Regions from separate parts of the Mesorhizobium sp. WSM3866 genome, predicted to be linked through region 2. Evidence: predicted binding sites of a transcription regulator. Region 2 holds the regulator's gene; each other region holds the start of a gene.

Region 1 (4,758 bases), 260 kb from region 2:
TGCCCTTCCAATCGACCGAGGTCGCCTTGGCCAGGATGGTGATGCCGCGTTCTTTTTCGAGGTCGTTGGAGTCCATGGCGCGCTCGGCGACGCGCTGGTTTTCGCGGAAGGCGCCGGACTGTTTCAGGAGTTGGTCGACGAGCGTGGTTTTTCCATGGTCGACATGCGCGATGATCGCGATATTGCGGAGGTTCATTGTCTGGTCTCGGGAGCGTTGCAGGCAGCAGGCCCGAAAGCGCCGCCTTTTTCGGTTGGGCGGCTCATACAAGGTTTTTCGCAATTGCGAAAGGGGAGGCCCCGCCCCAAATAAATGGTCACTGATTCTTAAACGTCTTGGTGTGAAATGATTCTGTTAACCAAGGCGGAACCTTTGAGGGGCCGGGCAATTTCATGTTCATGACCGATCAGATGTCCAGATTGCGTCCGGTTTTCGCGGGGGCAGCGCTTGGCGTGCTTGTTGCGGCTGGCGCCGCACAGTCGGCGGCTGCCCTGAGAGAAGCTGACCCCTCGCCCCCTGATGCCAAAACCGCGCAGCAGATGTTTGCCGACGCCCCGGACGGGGTCGACCCGATCGTCACCGGCCCGGTCAGCGCCGCATTCAAGCAGCGCCAGAAGGCAGCCAACTGCGACACCGCCGTCTGGCCGAACATTCCCGCGACCTGCTATCCGGATTAATATTGCGACGGCTACCTGACAAAGGTAGCACTCCGGCACACCCTCCTCTGCCGTGACGGACAGTCCGGCAGGACAGAGAGGGTTGCCTGGCGCCGACCCTAAGCCGACCGCACCGGATCGAGCGTGACCTTGTAGAGCTCGTTGTCGTCGCGATCCATCAGCCGCACCGTTAGTTGCTCGGTGGCGCCGGAAATGTCGACCAGGCCGAAGAACTGCAGGCCCGCTGATGGCGGCAGGTTCTGGCCCTGCTCGGCGCTCGGCGCCTTGATGAACTTCAGCTCGGGCCCGAAGGTCATGTCGAGATCGTTGGGACCGAAGGTGCCGGCGTGGATCGGGCCGGAGACGAATTCCCAGAACGGGTTGAAATCCTGGAACTGCGCCTTGTCCGGATTGTAGTAATGCGCCGCCGTATAGTGGACGTCGGCGGTCAGCCACACCGTGTTGGTGATGCCGGCGTTCTTGATGTAGCGCAGCAGGTCGGCGAACTCGAGCTCGCGGCCTTTTGGCGTGCCATTGTCGCCGTTGCTGACCGCCTCGGCTCCGGCCTTTTTGGCCGCGTCGTTCCAGACGACGAGGCCGAGCGGCATGTCGGCGGCGATGATCTTCCAGGTCGCCTTGGAATTCGCCAGCTCGCGCTTCAGCCACTGCGTCTGCTGCTCGCCGAGCATGCGCGACTTCGGCGTCAGCGTGTCCTCCATGTCGGGGCCGTTCGGGCCGCGATAGGAGCGCATGTCGAGGAAGAACACGTCGAGCAGCGGCCCGTGGGCGATCTTGCGATAGACGCGTCCCGGTTCCGAAGGTTCGTAGCGGATGGTCGTCATCTCATGGAAGGCGCGCGCCGCGCGGGCCGCCAGCACAGGGATGGATTTTTCCGTGTAGCGGTTGTCGGTCGTCAGGTCCTTCGAATCCGACCAGTTGTTCACCACCTCGTGGTCGTCCCACTGGTAGAAGGTCGGGCAGATGGCGCTGAGCGCGAGCACGTGCTTGTCCATCATGTTGTACTTCCACTGGTCGCGATACTCGTCCAGCGTTTCGGCAACCTTGCGCTTGCCGTCGATCATGACGACGTTCTTCCACTTGCCGCCGCCGGGCAGGTCGACCTCGTCCTTCATGGCGCCGTCGGCATAGATCGTGTCGCCGGAATGGAGGAAGAAGTCAGGCGTGTGCTTGGCGATGGTGGAGTACGTCTTCATGCCGGTCTCGTCGATGCCCCAGCCCTGGCCGGCGGTGTCGCCCGACCACGCGAAGCGCACGTCGCGCTTCGACGCCGGCGCGGTGCGGAAACGGCCGACGATCGGCTCGGAGACGGCGTTGATGTCGGAAAGATCGGCGGCCGTCATCCGGTAGAAAATGTCCTGGTCGGCGGCGAGGTCGGTGAGCAGCCGCTTCACCGTATAGTCGCTGGCGGGCGAGGTATCGAGCGGCGCCAGCCTGACGGCGTCGGCGAAGCTTTCGGTGGTCGACACTTCGTACATCACGCGCGCCGGCCGGTCGGTGCGGGTCCAGACCATGCCGGAGGTGGCGTCGACATCGCCGGACTGGACGCCGTGGGTGAAGGCCGGGCGCTGATTGGCGCGCGAATAGTAAGGCAACGCGAGTCCGGAGGCGCCGACTAGGCCAAAGGCGCTGGCCGAGGTGACGAAAGCGCGGCGGGTTAACGAGAGCTTGTTCATGGCTGTCTCCGGATGGCGTTGAACGGGACCGCCAACCTCCGGCCTCAATGTTTCAGGCGCATATCGGAACCATGAAATTTTGATAACAGGTCACAGCTCTCCCCTTCTCCCCTTGCGGGAGAAGGGGAAGTCGCGCTTACGCCGCCTGCGGTTCCGGCTCAAAAGCCGGCTTGCTCGTGTTGATCAAGAGCGAAATACAGGCCGCGGCTATGCCGGTCATGCCGGCGATCAGGAAGGCAAGCTCGTAATTGCCCTGCAATTCGCGCATCGTGCCGCCGAAGGCCGCCGCCGCCGCGGCGCCCACTTGGTGGCCGGCGACGATCCAGCCGAACACGATCGGGCCGCTGCGGTCGCCGAAAGCTTCGTTGGCGAGCCTGAGCGTCGGCGGCACGGTGGCGATCCAGTCGAGCCCATATAGCACGGCGAAGATGATCAGGCTGACGGCCGAGAAGCCGGAATAGGGCAGATAGATCAGCGACAGGCCGCGCACGGCATAATAGACGCCAAGCAGCTTGCGCGGATCGAAACGGTCGGTGAGCCAGCCGGACAGCGTCGTGCCGATCAGGTCGAAGATGCCCATCATCGACAACAGCCCGGCTGCCTGCACCTCGCCGATGCCCATGTCGCCGCAAAAGGCGATGAGGTGCGTGCCGACGAGGCCGTTTGTGGTGAAACCGCAGACGAAGAATGTGGCGAACAGGTACCAGAACACCCTGGTTCCCGCGGCACGGCGCAACGTGTTCAGCGTATGCGCCAGGAAATTGCCTTGCGCGGCCGGCGACACCGGCGGCACGTCGTCGGCATCGGCGCCATAACGCACCTGGCCGATGGAAGCCGGGCGCTCCGGCACCAGCAGAAAGACCAGCGGCACGAGAGCCGCCGTGGCAATGGCGATGGCAACGGCGACCGGCTTCCAACCTCCCGACTGAGCCAACGAGGCGAGCAGCGGCAGGAACACCAGCAGGCCGGTCGCGCTCGAGGCGGACATCAGCCCCATCACCAGGCCGCGATTGGTCTTGAACCAGCGATTGACGATGGTGGCGCCGAGCACGGTGGCGACCGCGCCCGAGCCGATGCCCGAAAATACCCCCCATGTGAGCAGCAGATGCCACGGCTTGGTCATCAGCAGGCTGAGCGCTGTGGAACCCGACATGATCAGCAGCGCGGCAAGCAGCGTGCGGCGTAGCCCGATCCGCTCCATCAACGCCGCGGCAAACGGCCCGGTGAGGCCATAGAGGAAGATGCCGACAGCGGCGGCAAGCGAGACGACATCGCGCCGCCAGCCGAAGCTCTCTTCCAGCGGCAGCATCATGACCGCCGGCGCGGAACGAAGCCCGGCGGCGATCAGCAGGCAGAAGAAGATGACTGCGACGACGACGAAGGCGTAGCGCTGGCCAAAGGGACGGGAATGAGCTATCATGTTACTGACCGGTACGTTGCAATGGAGCGGCGCCATTCATACGTACCGGTCAGTAACATTGTCAAGCGAGTTTGTTGAATGCCATCGGACAATAAAATTGAAGCGTCGATCAGCGGAGCCGGCACGGCACCGGCGCCGAAGGCTGCCGACAAGATCCTCGACGTGGCGCGCGATCTGTTCTATCGCGAAGGCATCCGGGCGATCGGCGTCGACGAGATCGTCAGGCGCGCCGGCGTCACCAAGCCCAGCCTGTACCGGACCTTCCCGTCCAAGGACGAACTCGCCGCTTCCTATCTGCGCAAGTACGACCTCGAATTCTGGCAGCGGTTCGACGACGCCGTGGACGCGCATCCTGGCAGCCCGCGCGCGCAGATCATCGCTTTCCTCACTCGCGTCGGCAAACGCACGCAGAGGCCGGACTATCGCGGCTGCGGCATGACCAATGCGGCGGTCGAATATCCCGAGCACGGCCATCCCGCGCGGGTGGTGAGCGAGAACAACAAGCAGGAATTGCGCCGGCGCCTGCGCGCCATGGCGGCAGCGATGGGTGCGAGTGATTCCGACACGCTGGGCGATGGGCTGCTGCTGCTGATCGAGGGCGCCTATATCAGCGGCCAATTGTTCGGCCTCGGCGGACCGGCGGCATCAGTCGCCCGTAACGCCGATCTGCTGATTGAAGCCAGCTTGAAGAACTAGTGTCCGCTGCTTCGGCGCTTTTCCTGCAACGTCGGCTGTTGGCGAAACCATCGAGGAGAGCGCCCCTCTCCCCGTCGCTATACAGGGAGAGGATGCCGGCAGGCAGGTGAGGAGCAGCACCGGCCTAGACAATTGACCCTTCGCGCCAACCCAGCTTCCTAGGCTCACGCGGGTTTTAACGCTACGCTGCTGCACCAAACGGAGGTCTTCGGATGCGCGCCTGGCTTGCTCTTACTGCCTTTGTCATCCTTGGTGGCTCGGCCCATGCCGGCGACATTTCCAGCGACTATACCG
Region 2 (4,758 bases):
GCCTGCCGGTGACCATCTTCCAGTTTGCGCTGAGCCCTTATGAGGAATGGCAGCAACTGGCCTGGACGGGCGCACTGATAATCACCCTGACGGTTCTCGGGCTGAGCATCTTCGCCCGCAGCCTTACCGGACGCAGAGAGGACAGATGAAACCGATGTTGTCCACCGACCTGAACGTAGCCGAGACGACCGCCGAGAAGGCCAAGATCGAAGTCAAGAACCTCAACTTCTACTATGGCCAGTCGAAGGCGCTGAAGGACATCAACCTGTCGCTGCCCGAGCGCAGCGTCACCGCCTTCATCGGACCTTCGGGCTGCGGAAAGTCGACGCTGCTGCGCGTGCTCAACCGCATCTACGAGCTCTACCCGAAGCAGAGCGCCGAAGGCCAGGTGCTGCTCGACGGCAAGAACATCCTCGACCGTTCGCAGGACCTCAACCTGCTCAGGACCAAGATCGGCATGGTGTTCCAGAAGCCGACGCCGTTCCCGATGTCGATCTACGAGAACATCGCCTTCGGCGTCAGGCTGTATGAGAAGATCAGCAAGGCCGAGATGGACAATCGCGTCGAACAGGCGCTGAAGCGCGCCGCGCTGTGGAACGAGGTCAAGGACAAGCTCAACGCCAGTGGCCAGAGCCTTTCGGGCGGCCAGCAGCAGCGGCTCTGCATCGCCCGCACGGTGGCGGTGAAGCCGGAGGTCATCCTGCTCGACGAGCCGGCATCGGCGCTCGATCCGCTCTCGACCGCCAAGATCGAGGAGCTGATCGACGAGCTGCAGGCCGACTACACGATCGTGATCGTCACCCACAACATGCAGCAGGCGGCGCGCGTCTCGCGGCAGACGGCGTTCATGTATCTCGGCGAGCTGATCGAATTCGACCGGACCGAAAAGATTTTCACCTCGCCCCGCGAGAAGCGCACGCAGGACTACATCACCGGCCGCTTCGGCTGAGTTCATACGAGGACATAACCATGGCCCATACGGTCGCTTCCTTCGACGAGGATCTGAGGCAGATCAGCCAGCTCATCCGCGACATGGGCGATCTTGCCGGCTCGATGGTCGGCGCGTCGACCAAGGCTCTGCTGAATTCCGACAACGCGCTGGCGCAGCGCGTGGTCTCCGACGATGCCATCATGGACGCGCGCCAACGCGAGCTCGACGATCGCGCCATCACGCTGATTGCCAAACGCCAGCCGATGGCCGACGACCTGCGCAGCGTCGTTGGCGCCATCCGCATGGCCGGCGATCTCGAGCGCATTGGCGACCTTGCCAAGAACATCGCTAAGCGCGTCGGCTCGGTCGGCGTCAGCGCCGCGCCGCGCGACCTTTCGCACTCCATCGATTCGATGGCGCAGCTGGTGCTGATCCAGGTGCAGGGCGTGATCGAGGAATACGCGGCCGGCGACGCCACGGCGCTCGCCAAGCTCCGCAACGACGACGAGCGCATCGACGTCAAATACACCGCCGTCTTCCGCGAGCTCCTGACCTACATGATGGAGGATCCGCGCAACATCACGGCTTGCACGCATCTGTTGTTCTGCGCCAAGAATCTGGAGCGCATCGGCGACCACGTCACCAACATCGCCGAGAACGCCTACTATGTGCTGACCGGCACGCAATTGCCCGCGAATCGTCCTAAGCAGGACGAGACGACGATGTCGGCGCCGGCGGCCTGACCGCGAAGGTGCCTGCTATATGATCGCGCCACGCATCATGGTGGTGGAGGACGAGGAACCGCTGGGGGTGCTGCTCCGCTACAACCTCGAATCCGAGGGCTATCAGGTCGAGGTGGTGACGCGCGGCGACGAGGCCGAGATCCGCCTGCAGGAGAATGTGCCCGACCTTCTGGTGCTCGACTGGATGGTGCCGGCGGTGTCCGGCATCGAGCTTTGCCGGCGCCTCAGGATGCGGCCCGAGACCGAACGCCTGCCGATCATCATGCTGACCGCGCGCGGCGAGGAAAGCGACAGGGTGCGCGGCCTCTCGACCGGCGCCGACGACTATCTGGTCAAGCCGTTCTCGACGCCGGAATTCATGGCCAGGGTCAAGGCGCTGCTGCGCCGCGCCAAGCCGGAGGTGCTGTCCAGCGTGCTCAAGGTCGGCGACATCGTGCTCGATCGCGAATCGCATCGCGTCTACCGCAAGAAGAGCGAGATCCGGCTCGGCCCGACCGAGTTCAGGCTGCTGGAATTCATGATGCGGCATCCCGGCCGGGTGTTCTCACGCAGCCAGCTGCTCGACAATGTATGGGGTGAGACGATCTATATCGACGAGCGCACCGTGGACGTGCATGTCGGACGCCTGCGCAAGGCGGTCAACAACGGCCGGATGCCGGACGTCATACGTACCATCCGTGGGGCGGGCTACGCGATCAGGGAAGATTAGATCCAGGGCACCGAAGGTCTGACGGGTTCTATCTGCGCTGGCGGGTTATCGAGACGCTGGTGCTTCGCCGTCCACGGGCGGAGCACGAAGCGTCGCGACGCGGCGCAGACCCGACGATCCACGCGACTTCCACGCGCCGCGGCGGTGCAGAAATTCTGCTCCGCTCATCCGACGATTGAGGTAATGGCATGGATTCCAGGGTCTCCGCGACGGAGCTTCGCTCCTGCTCCGCCCTGGAATGACGAAGCTGCGGGGCCTTCGCTAATCTCCGGCGTCTGCAGGACGCACAGAAGCCAACGATCGCTATCGAAGCTGCTCAGGCCACGTTCTTGCCCGCTCTTGCCTGCACGCCCGGGGCGAAAATCTCCTGGTCGACGAAGGTCAGCGCGCGCACGGCGCAGCCTTCGCGGATCAGCGGCAATTCGTTCGGCTCGGTATCGAAGGAGATCGAGTTTGAATGCTGGCCTCCGGCGGTCTGGCCGATCGCCTCGCGCAGCGCCGGCTCGATCAGGTCAAAGGCGGCGGCGCTGACGCCGACCATGGCGACCGGCGCCGGGTCGATCAGCGCGAACAGGCTGCCAAGGCCGAAGCCCAGCGCCTCGCCGGCCCGGCGATAGGCCTCGCGCTCCGGGCCATCCGTCTCGCGCGCCTTGGCGGCGAGCGCCCGCATGTCGGCGTCGCCGACATCGACCGGCTCGGCGTCCTCGCTCATCTTCATGGCGCTGCGCCAGATGGCGTAGTTGCCGGCATAGGCCTCGACGCAGCCGCGGCGTCCGCAACGGCAGAGCGCGCCGCCCGGGCGATGGATCATGTGGCCGAACTCGCCGCCGGAAGAATGTGTGCCGGTGAACAGCTCGCCCTTCAGAACCAGGCCCATGCCGATGCCGTGGGAGAGCAGAATGGCGATGAAATTGTCGCGATAGCGGTGGGGATCGCGCCACTGCAGCGCCACAGCCATCATGTTGCAGTCGTTCTCCATGGTGGCCGGAATGCCGAATTCCTTTTCCAGGATGTCGGCGAAGGGAATGTCGGTCAGCGGCGTGATCGGCGACCACAGCATGGCGCGGGCATGGGAATCGGTGATGCCCTGGATGCCCATGGCGATGCGGGCGACGCTGCCGACGTCGAGGTCCGGATCGTCCAGCCGGCGCCGCACGATCGCCAAGCATTCGCCGATCAGCTCGTTGCGCGGCATGGTGAGCGTATCGAGGCGGCGCTGCTCCTCGGCGATGACCTGGCCCGCATAATCAATAACGGCGACCGAGAGGAAATTGAGCGACAGCACCACCGTTACCACCGCCGCCGCCTCCGGCTTGAGCGCGAGGCCCACCTGTGGCCGGCCGCGCTTCAGAGACGCGGTCTCGCTCGGCTTGCTCTCGGCCAGGATGCCTTCCTGGATCAGGTCGGAAGAGATCGCCGAAATGGTCGAATGGCTGAGCCCGGTGGTCGCGGCGATTTCCGTGCGCGACGGTTGGCCGGCCCAGCGCACGGCCGAGAGCACCATGGCGCGGTTGCGCCGGCGCAGATCGTCGTGGCGGATTCCGACCGACATTTTTTCTCCTCCCAGTCAGCGCGGCCTCTCGATCATGCACAGGACCCGGCGACGCGCCAGATCGATTCACCCGGACGCCGGCACCCGAACCGTCCCGGTTTTTACAAGTTTCGGTGGACGCGGGCTGCGCCTCCTCCGAACTGTTGCGCGATAGTGGCAGAAGCGGTCGGCACTGTCATTATTTATTACGGGTCTCGAAAAAAGTACGCGACACCTCAAAAACCGTCAGAATTGCAGTTGACAGCGCCTTAGCCTTGGATCAGTATTTTTTCGAGGCTCGAAAAAAAGCCTTTGCATGCTCTTCGGGCCAATCTGGGTCGCGCCGCGAGGGGCGCAGGGAGGATATCATGAAGAGATTCGCAGCCGCCATGCTGGCGGGGGTCGTCATGTCGTTGACGTTGGCGTCGGTCGCCGAGGCGAAGGACAAGGTGATCGGCGTCTCGTGGTCCAATTTCCAGGAAGAGCGCTGGAAGACCGACGAAGCGGCGATGAAGAAGGCGATCGAGGCCGCCGGCGACAAGTACATATCCGCCGACGCACAGTCCAATCCAGGCAAGCAGCTGACCGACGTCGAAAGCCTGATCTCGCAGGGCGCCAATGCGTTGATCATCCTGGCGCAGGACGCCTCGGCGATCGGGCCGGCGGTGCAGAAGGCACTCGACGAAGGCATTCCGGTCGTCGGCTACGACCGCCTGATTGAGAACAAGGACGTGTTTTATCTGACCTTCGACAACAAGGAAGTCGGCCGCATGCAGGCCCGCGAGGTGTTCAAGGCCAAGCCCGAGGGCAACTACGTCTTCATCAAGGGCTCGGGCGCCGACCC
Region 3 (4,758 bases), on a different contig from region 2:
CCGCCCCCACAGAGGGGCGACCAGCGCCGCGGCAAAGAAGGTGGCACCGTAAGCAACTCCTGACCATTGCACGATTGCCGCGTGCCCTTCGGCACCCAGCTGTTCGACATAAAGCGGCAGGAACGGCAACAGCAGCGTCATGGCAATCAGCGTGCTGAACGAGCCGGCGAAGCAGACGGCGAGATTGCCTCGCCAATGGATATTGTAGCCGCTCTGGGTGCTATTTTCTGCCATGTCATGCCTGCTTGGTTATCCGGGATTGTTCCGGATACCATTTTGGGATACCAAGTCGGTATCCGTCATGAACCTCAACCCCGCCGCTGTCAATGCGGTGCCGAAGAGCGGAACGACAATGTCGCAAATGCAGAATGTCGAAAGGCAGCTTCGCGAAATGATCCTCGGGCTCGAGATCGGCCCGGGCGAGCGGCTGACCGAGCGTTGGATCGAAAGCCGCTTCGGCGCCTCCCGCACCCCGGTCAGGGCGGCGCTGCTGCGCCTCGAGACCGAAGGGCTGATCGCTCGTGACGGCCGCGGCTGGACGGTGGCGCCGATCGATCTCGCCGAGCTCGGCCAGATCGCCGTCTACCGCGAGGCGGTCGAGGTGGCGGCGGTGCGGTTGACGGCGTCGCTGGAAGATCGCAGCGGGATCGAGGTGATCGCGGCGATGCTCGATTCCTGCGACGCCGGTACGCCGCGCGAGGAATGGCACCGCGTTGGTCTGGATTTTCACATCGAGCTGGCCAGGCTTTCCGGCAATGAATTCCTGCTTAGGGGAGTCCGCGATGCAATGACCAGGCTCTCCCGCGCGCGTTGGCTGGAAGTGCGCGACGAGGCGGCGCTTGGCCGCGCCTGGGCCGAGCACCACGCCATCCTGGCTGCCGTGCGAAAGGGTGACGCCGAAAAGGCGGCACGGCTGCTCTCGGCCCACATCGCCGGCAGCCGCGACCGCCTGGTGACTTCGCTGCATGACGAGCGGCGCGGCCTGCGCGCCAGGGGCTTTGCTGTCGTCGGTGGCTGATCTTCGGCCATCGTCGAATATTAGAACTTCAACAAGTTCGTCAGCTTGGGCGGGCTTGCAAGATGTTCGGCACAATGCTGTAGGAGGCGACGGACATCTTTAAACGACGGACGCATGGCCTCGCCCTTACGCACCGCAGCGCGGGTATTTTATTTCATACGCAACATCACCCGCGATGTGGCGCCGCAGGCTCTCTTTCGCCAGCGGCTTGCGCGCCGGCTGGAGCAGGCACGGCTCTCCAGCAAAACGGTCCGTGATCGGGTCAACTACTACAACCGGCTCGACCATAGCTTCGTGCCGAGCGCGGCGGCGGTGCCCGCCAGTCAAATACCCAAGTTCGGGAGCATGTACTATTACGACCTGAAGGAGTTCGCCCGCTACTTCGATCGCCACCTGCTCATCGATCTCGAGTTCGGCGACGTCGTCGACGTTCCGGCGGTGCCATCAATCGTCAAGGATCGCCCGATCCGCAACGACAACGGCAACGCCGTGATCATGAAGCTCGACAAGTTCCGCCATTTCAACATGCCAAAGGACAATCTGTCCTTCGCCGACAAGCGCCCGATGGCGGTCTGGCGCGGTCATTTCAACAATCCGATCCGCAAACGGTTCGTCGATGCCGTGCGCGACCTGCCGTCTTGCGATGCCGGCTCGCCCAAGCCAAGCGCCCCGGAGAACTATCGCAAGCCGTATCTCACGATCGCGCAGCAGCGGCAGTTCCGCTACATCGTCTCGCTGGAAGGCAATGACGTGGCGACGAACCTCAAGTGGATCATGAGCTCGAATTCGCTCTGCCTGATGCCGCCGCCGACCTACGAAACCTGGTTCGCCGAGGCTGAGCTCGAGGCCGATGTCCACTACGTGCCTCTGGCGTCGGATTTTTCGGACGTCGCCGACAAGATCGCCTATTTCGAAAAACACCCGGCGGAAGCCCAACGCATCATAACGGCAGCCAACGCCTATTGCCGCCGGTTCAGCAACGAAAAGGACGAGCGGGCGGTATCGCTGCTCGTCCTCTACAAATATTTCGTGCTCAGCGGCCAGATCGAACCCGACCCGGAGGTCTGGCGTTTTATCGCCGGCTGACCTCCGCGCGTTTTCGGGTGCGGAGCACGGCGCGGATTCTTAGATATCGCTGCGGTCGAGCACCAGGTCGGCGGGGCCGAACCGGTTCTTGGCGGTGAGCTGCTGGTGCCAGTAGGGATAAAGCACCGGCGGGCGGCTGACGTCGTCGAGGCGCAGGCGCTCGTCCAGGGACAGCGTCAGGCTGGCCGCGGCGAGGTTGTCCTTGAGTTGGGCTTCGTTGCGGGCGCCGATCACCAGCGAAGAAACGGCCGGGCGGCCGAGCAGCCAGGCAAGCGCCACCTGTGCCGCCGAAACGCCGCGCGCCTTGCCGATTTCGACCAGAACGTCGACGATCCGCCACAACCTTCCCTCGTCCCGGATCGGCGGTTCGGACCAGCCGCCAAGCTGGCGGGCCGTCGGGCTGTCGCGACGGTATTTGCCCGACAGCAGGCCGCCGGCCAGCGGGCTCCACACCAGCACGCCAAGACCCTGGTCGACCGAGATCGGCAGCAACTCGTACTCCGCCTCGCGCGCTTCCAGCGTGTAGTGGATCTGCTGCGTGACGAAGCGCGGCTGATGATGGCTGTCGCTGATCGAGAGCGCCTTCATCACCTGCCAGCCCGAATAATTGGAACAGCCGACATAACGGATCTTGCCCTGGCTGACCAAAGTGTCGAGCGCAGCGATCGTTTCCTCCAGCGGCGTGACCCCATCCCACTCATGCAGGAAATAGATGTCGATGACGTCGGTCTTGAGCCGCTTCAGGCTCCGCTCGCATTCCCGGATCAGGTGATGGCGCGACAGGCCTTCGTCGTTGGGGCCGTTTCCGATCCGCATGCGCGCCTTGGAGGCGATGAGCACATCGTTCTTGCGCTTGCCGCCGAGCGCCTCGCCGACGATCTCCTCCGACAGGCCGTTCGAATACACGTTGGCGCTGTCGATGAGATTGATGCCGGCATCGATGCAGGTATCGATGATGCGGCTCGCCTCCGAGAGATCGGATTTGCCGACGGCGGCGAACGGGCCCGTCCCGCCGAAGGTCATCGTGCCAAGGGTCAATGTCGAAACCTTCAGGCCGGAACGGCCAAGCGTGCGGTATTCCATGTCAGGTCCTTGCGATTTGTTTTGAAGAGGCGCGCCGTCGCGGGCGCCGGGAAGAGGCGAAAGTATTTGTAGGACAATTCGGGCGGCTTGTCGCCCCGCCATCGATACGGGCCGATCACATATCGGCTGGTCCAGCGTTGCCGGCTCCTGCTCGCAATAAAACCGTCATTGCGCGTCTGTATCTCAGTCGGCTTACGGAGTTGTGTTTCCGGCCGCGGCCGGAGCGCATCCGAGGCGAAAGTGGCTGACAGGCAGGAGCTGCGCAATGAACGAGGTCAAGACGAATTCCGGAGCCAAGGACTGGCTGGAAGCCGAACTCGAGGACACGCTCGACGAGGACTATGAGCTGGAGATTTCCGAGCCCGCGCTCTCGCTTGAGATCGCCAGGATCTACAAGAAGTCGCATCCGCCCTCCATCGAGCGGACGACCTATTTCCGCGAGCTGCTGCGTCTGCAGTCGGAGCTCATCAAGCTGCAGTCCTGGGTTGCCTACCACAAGAAGAAGCTGGTGGTGATCTTCGAGGGACGCGACTCGGCCGGCAAGGGCGGCGTCATCAAGCGCATCACCCAGCGCCTCAATCCGCGCATCTGCCGCGTCGTCGCGCTGCCGGCGCCGACCGAGCGTGAAAGATCGCAATGGTATTTCCAGCGCTACGTGCCGCATCTGCCGGCGGGCGGCGAGATCGTGCTGTTCGACCGCTCCTGGTACAACCGATCGGGCGTCGAGCAGGTGATGGGCTTTGCCAATGCGGATCAGGTCGAAGAGTTTTTCCGCGACGTGCCGGAATTCGAACGCATGCTGGTGCGCTCCGGCATCACGCTGGTGAAATACTGGTTCTCGATTACCGACGAGGAGCAGCAGATGCGCTTTTTGATGCGCATCCACGATCCGATGAAGCAGTGGAAGCTGTCGCCGATGGACCTGCAGTCGCGCGTGCGCTGGGAACAATACACCAAAGCCAAGGAAGAGACCTTCGCCCGTACCAACATCAAGGAAGCGCCGTGGTTCATTGTCGAAGGCAACGACAAGAAGCGGGCCCGACTGAACTGCATCGATCACCTGCTGCAGCAAATGCCTTACGAAGACGTGCCGCATGAGGAGATCACGCTGCCGGAGCGCGTCTTCAACCCGGCCTACGAGCGCCAGGTGCTGCCGCGCGCGCTTTATGTGCCGGAAAAGTATTGAGCACTTCCGCATCTCCCACAGGGGAGAAGGGGGAGCCTAGCTTACGCGCGCCCGATCATCACATGCGTCGCGTCGGCGGTCGCGACCTGGCTGGTGCAGCGGTAGCCGAGCTTCGGCATGTCCAGCCCGGCGAAAAGATGCTCGCCGGAGCCGAGCAGGATCGGCGAGATCGCGAGATGCATCTCGTCGATCAGGCTTTCCTTCAGATATTGCCGGATCGTGGCGACGCCGCCGCCGACCCGCACATCCTTGTCCTTGGCGGCCGTCTTCGCCTGTTCGAGCGCCGAATGGATGCCGTCGGTGACGAAGTAAAACGTCGTGCCGCCTTCCATTAAGATCGGCGCCCGCTTGTGATGGGTGAGCACGAAGACCGGCACGTGATAGG

Evidence for each region. The regulator PhoB, encoded in region 2, activates phosphate uptake and scavenging genes when phosphate is short. The targets are predictions, from matches to a motif close to TGTCATNNANCTGTCAT.
Region 1: a site for PhoB is predicted at 2,420-2,436, ahead of CK222_RS05785 (alkaline phosphatase). Genes of this name have one in related genera too.
Region 3: a site for PhoB is predicted at 3,340-3,356, ahead of ppk2 (polyphosphate kinase 2). Genes of this name have one in related genera too.

The regions. Positions count from the first base shown of each region.
Region 1 is NZ_NSGC01000002.1:320,339-325,096, reverse strand. Features, by position in the region: gene typA (translational GTPase TypA) at 1-196, opposite strand, end outside; gene CK222_RS05790 (hypothetical protein) at 391-675, shown strand; gene CK222_RS05785 (alkaline phosphatase) at 774-2,348, opposite strand; gene CK222_RS05780 (MFS transporter) at 2,485-3,768, opposite strand; gene CK222_RS05775 (TetR/AcrR family transcriptional regulator) at 3,847-4,464, shown strand; gene CK222_RS05770 (hypothetical protein) at 4,677-4,758, shown strand, end outside.
Region 2 is NZ_NSGC01000002.1:582,977-587,734, forward strand. Features, by position in the region: gene pstA (phosphate ABC transporter permease PstA) at 1-149, shown strand, start outside; gene pstB (phosphate ABC transporter ATP-binding protein PstB) at 146-949, shown strand; gene phoU (phosphate signaling complex protein PhoU) at 970-1,674, shown strand; gene phoB (phosphate regulon transcriptional regulator PhoB) at 1,694-2,383, shown strand; gene CK222_RS07115 (ROK family protein) at 2,700-3,935, opposite strand; gene xylF (D-xylose ABC transporter substrate-binding protein) at 4,283-4,758, shown strand, end outside.
Region 3 is NZ_NSGC01000007.1:234,846-239,603, forward strand. Features, by position in the region: gene CK222_RS17950 (multidrug efflux MFS transporter) at 1-234, opposite strand, end outside; gene CK222_RS17955 (GntR family transcriptional regulator) at 353-1,018, shown strand; gene CK222_RS17960 (glycosyl transferase family 90) at 1,133-2,104, shown strand; gene CK222_RS17965 (aldo/keto reductase) at 2,144-3,187, opposite strand; gene ppk2 (polyphosphate kinase 2) at 3,453-4,373, shown strand; gene CK222_RS17975 (dihydrofolate reductase family protein) at 4,415-4,758, opposite strand, start outside.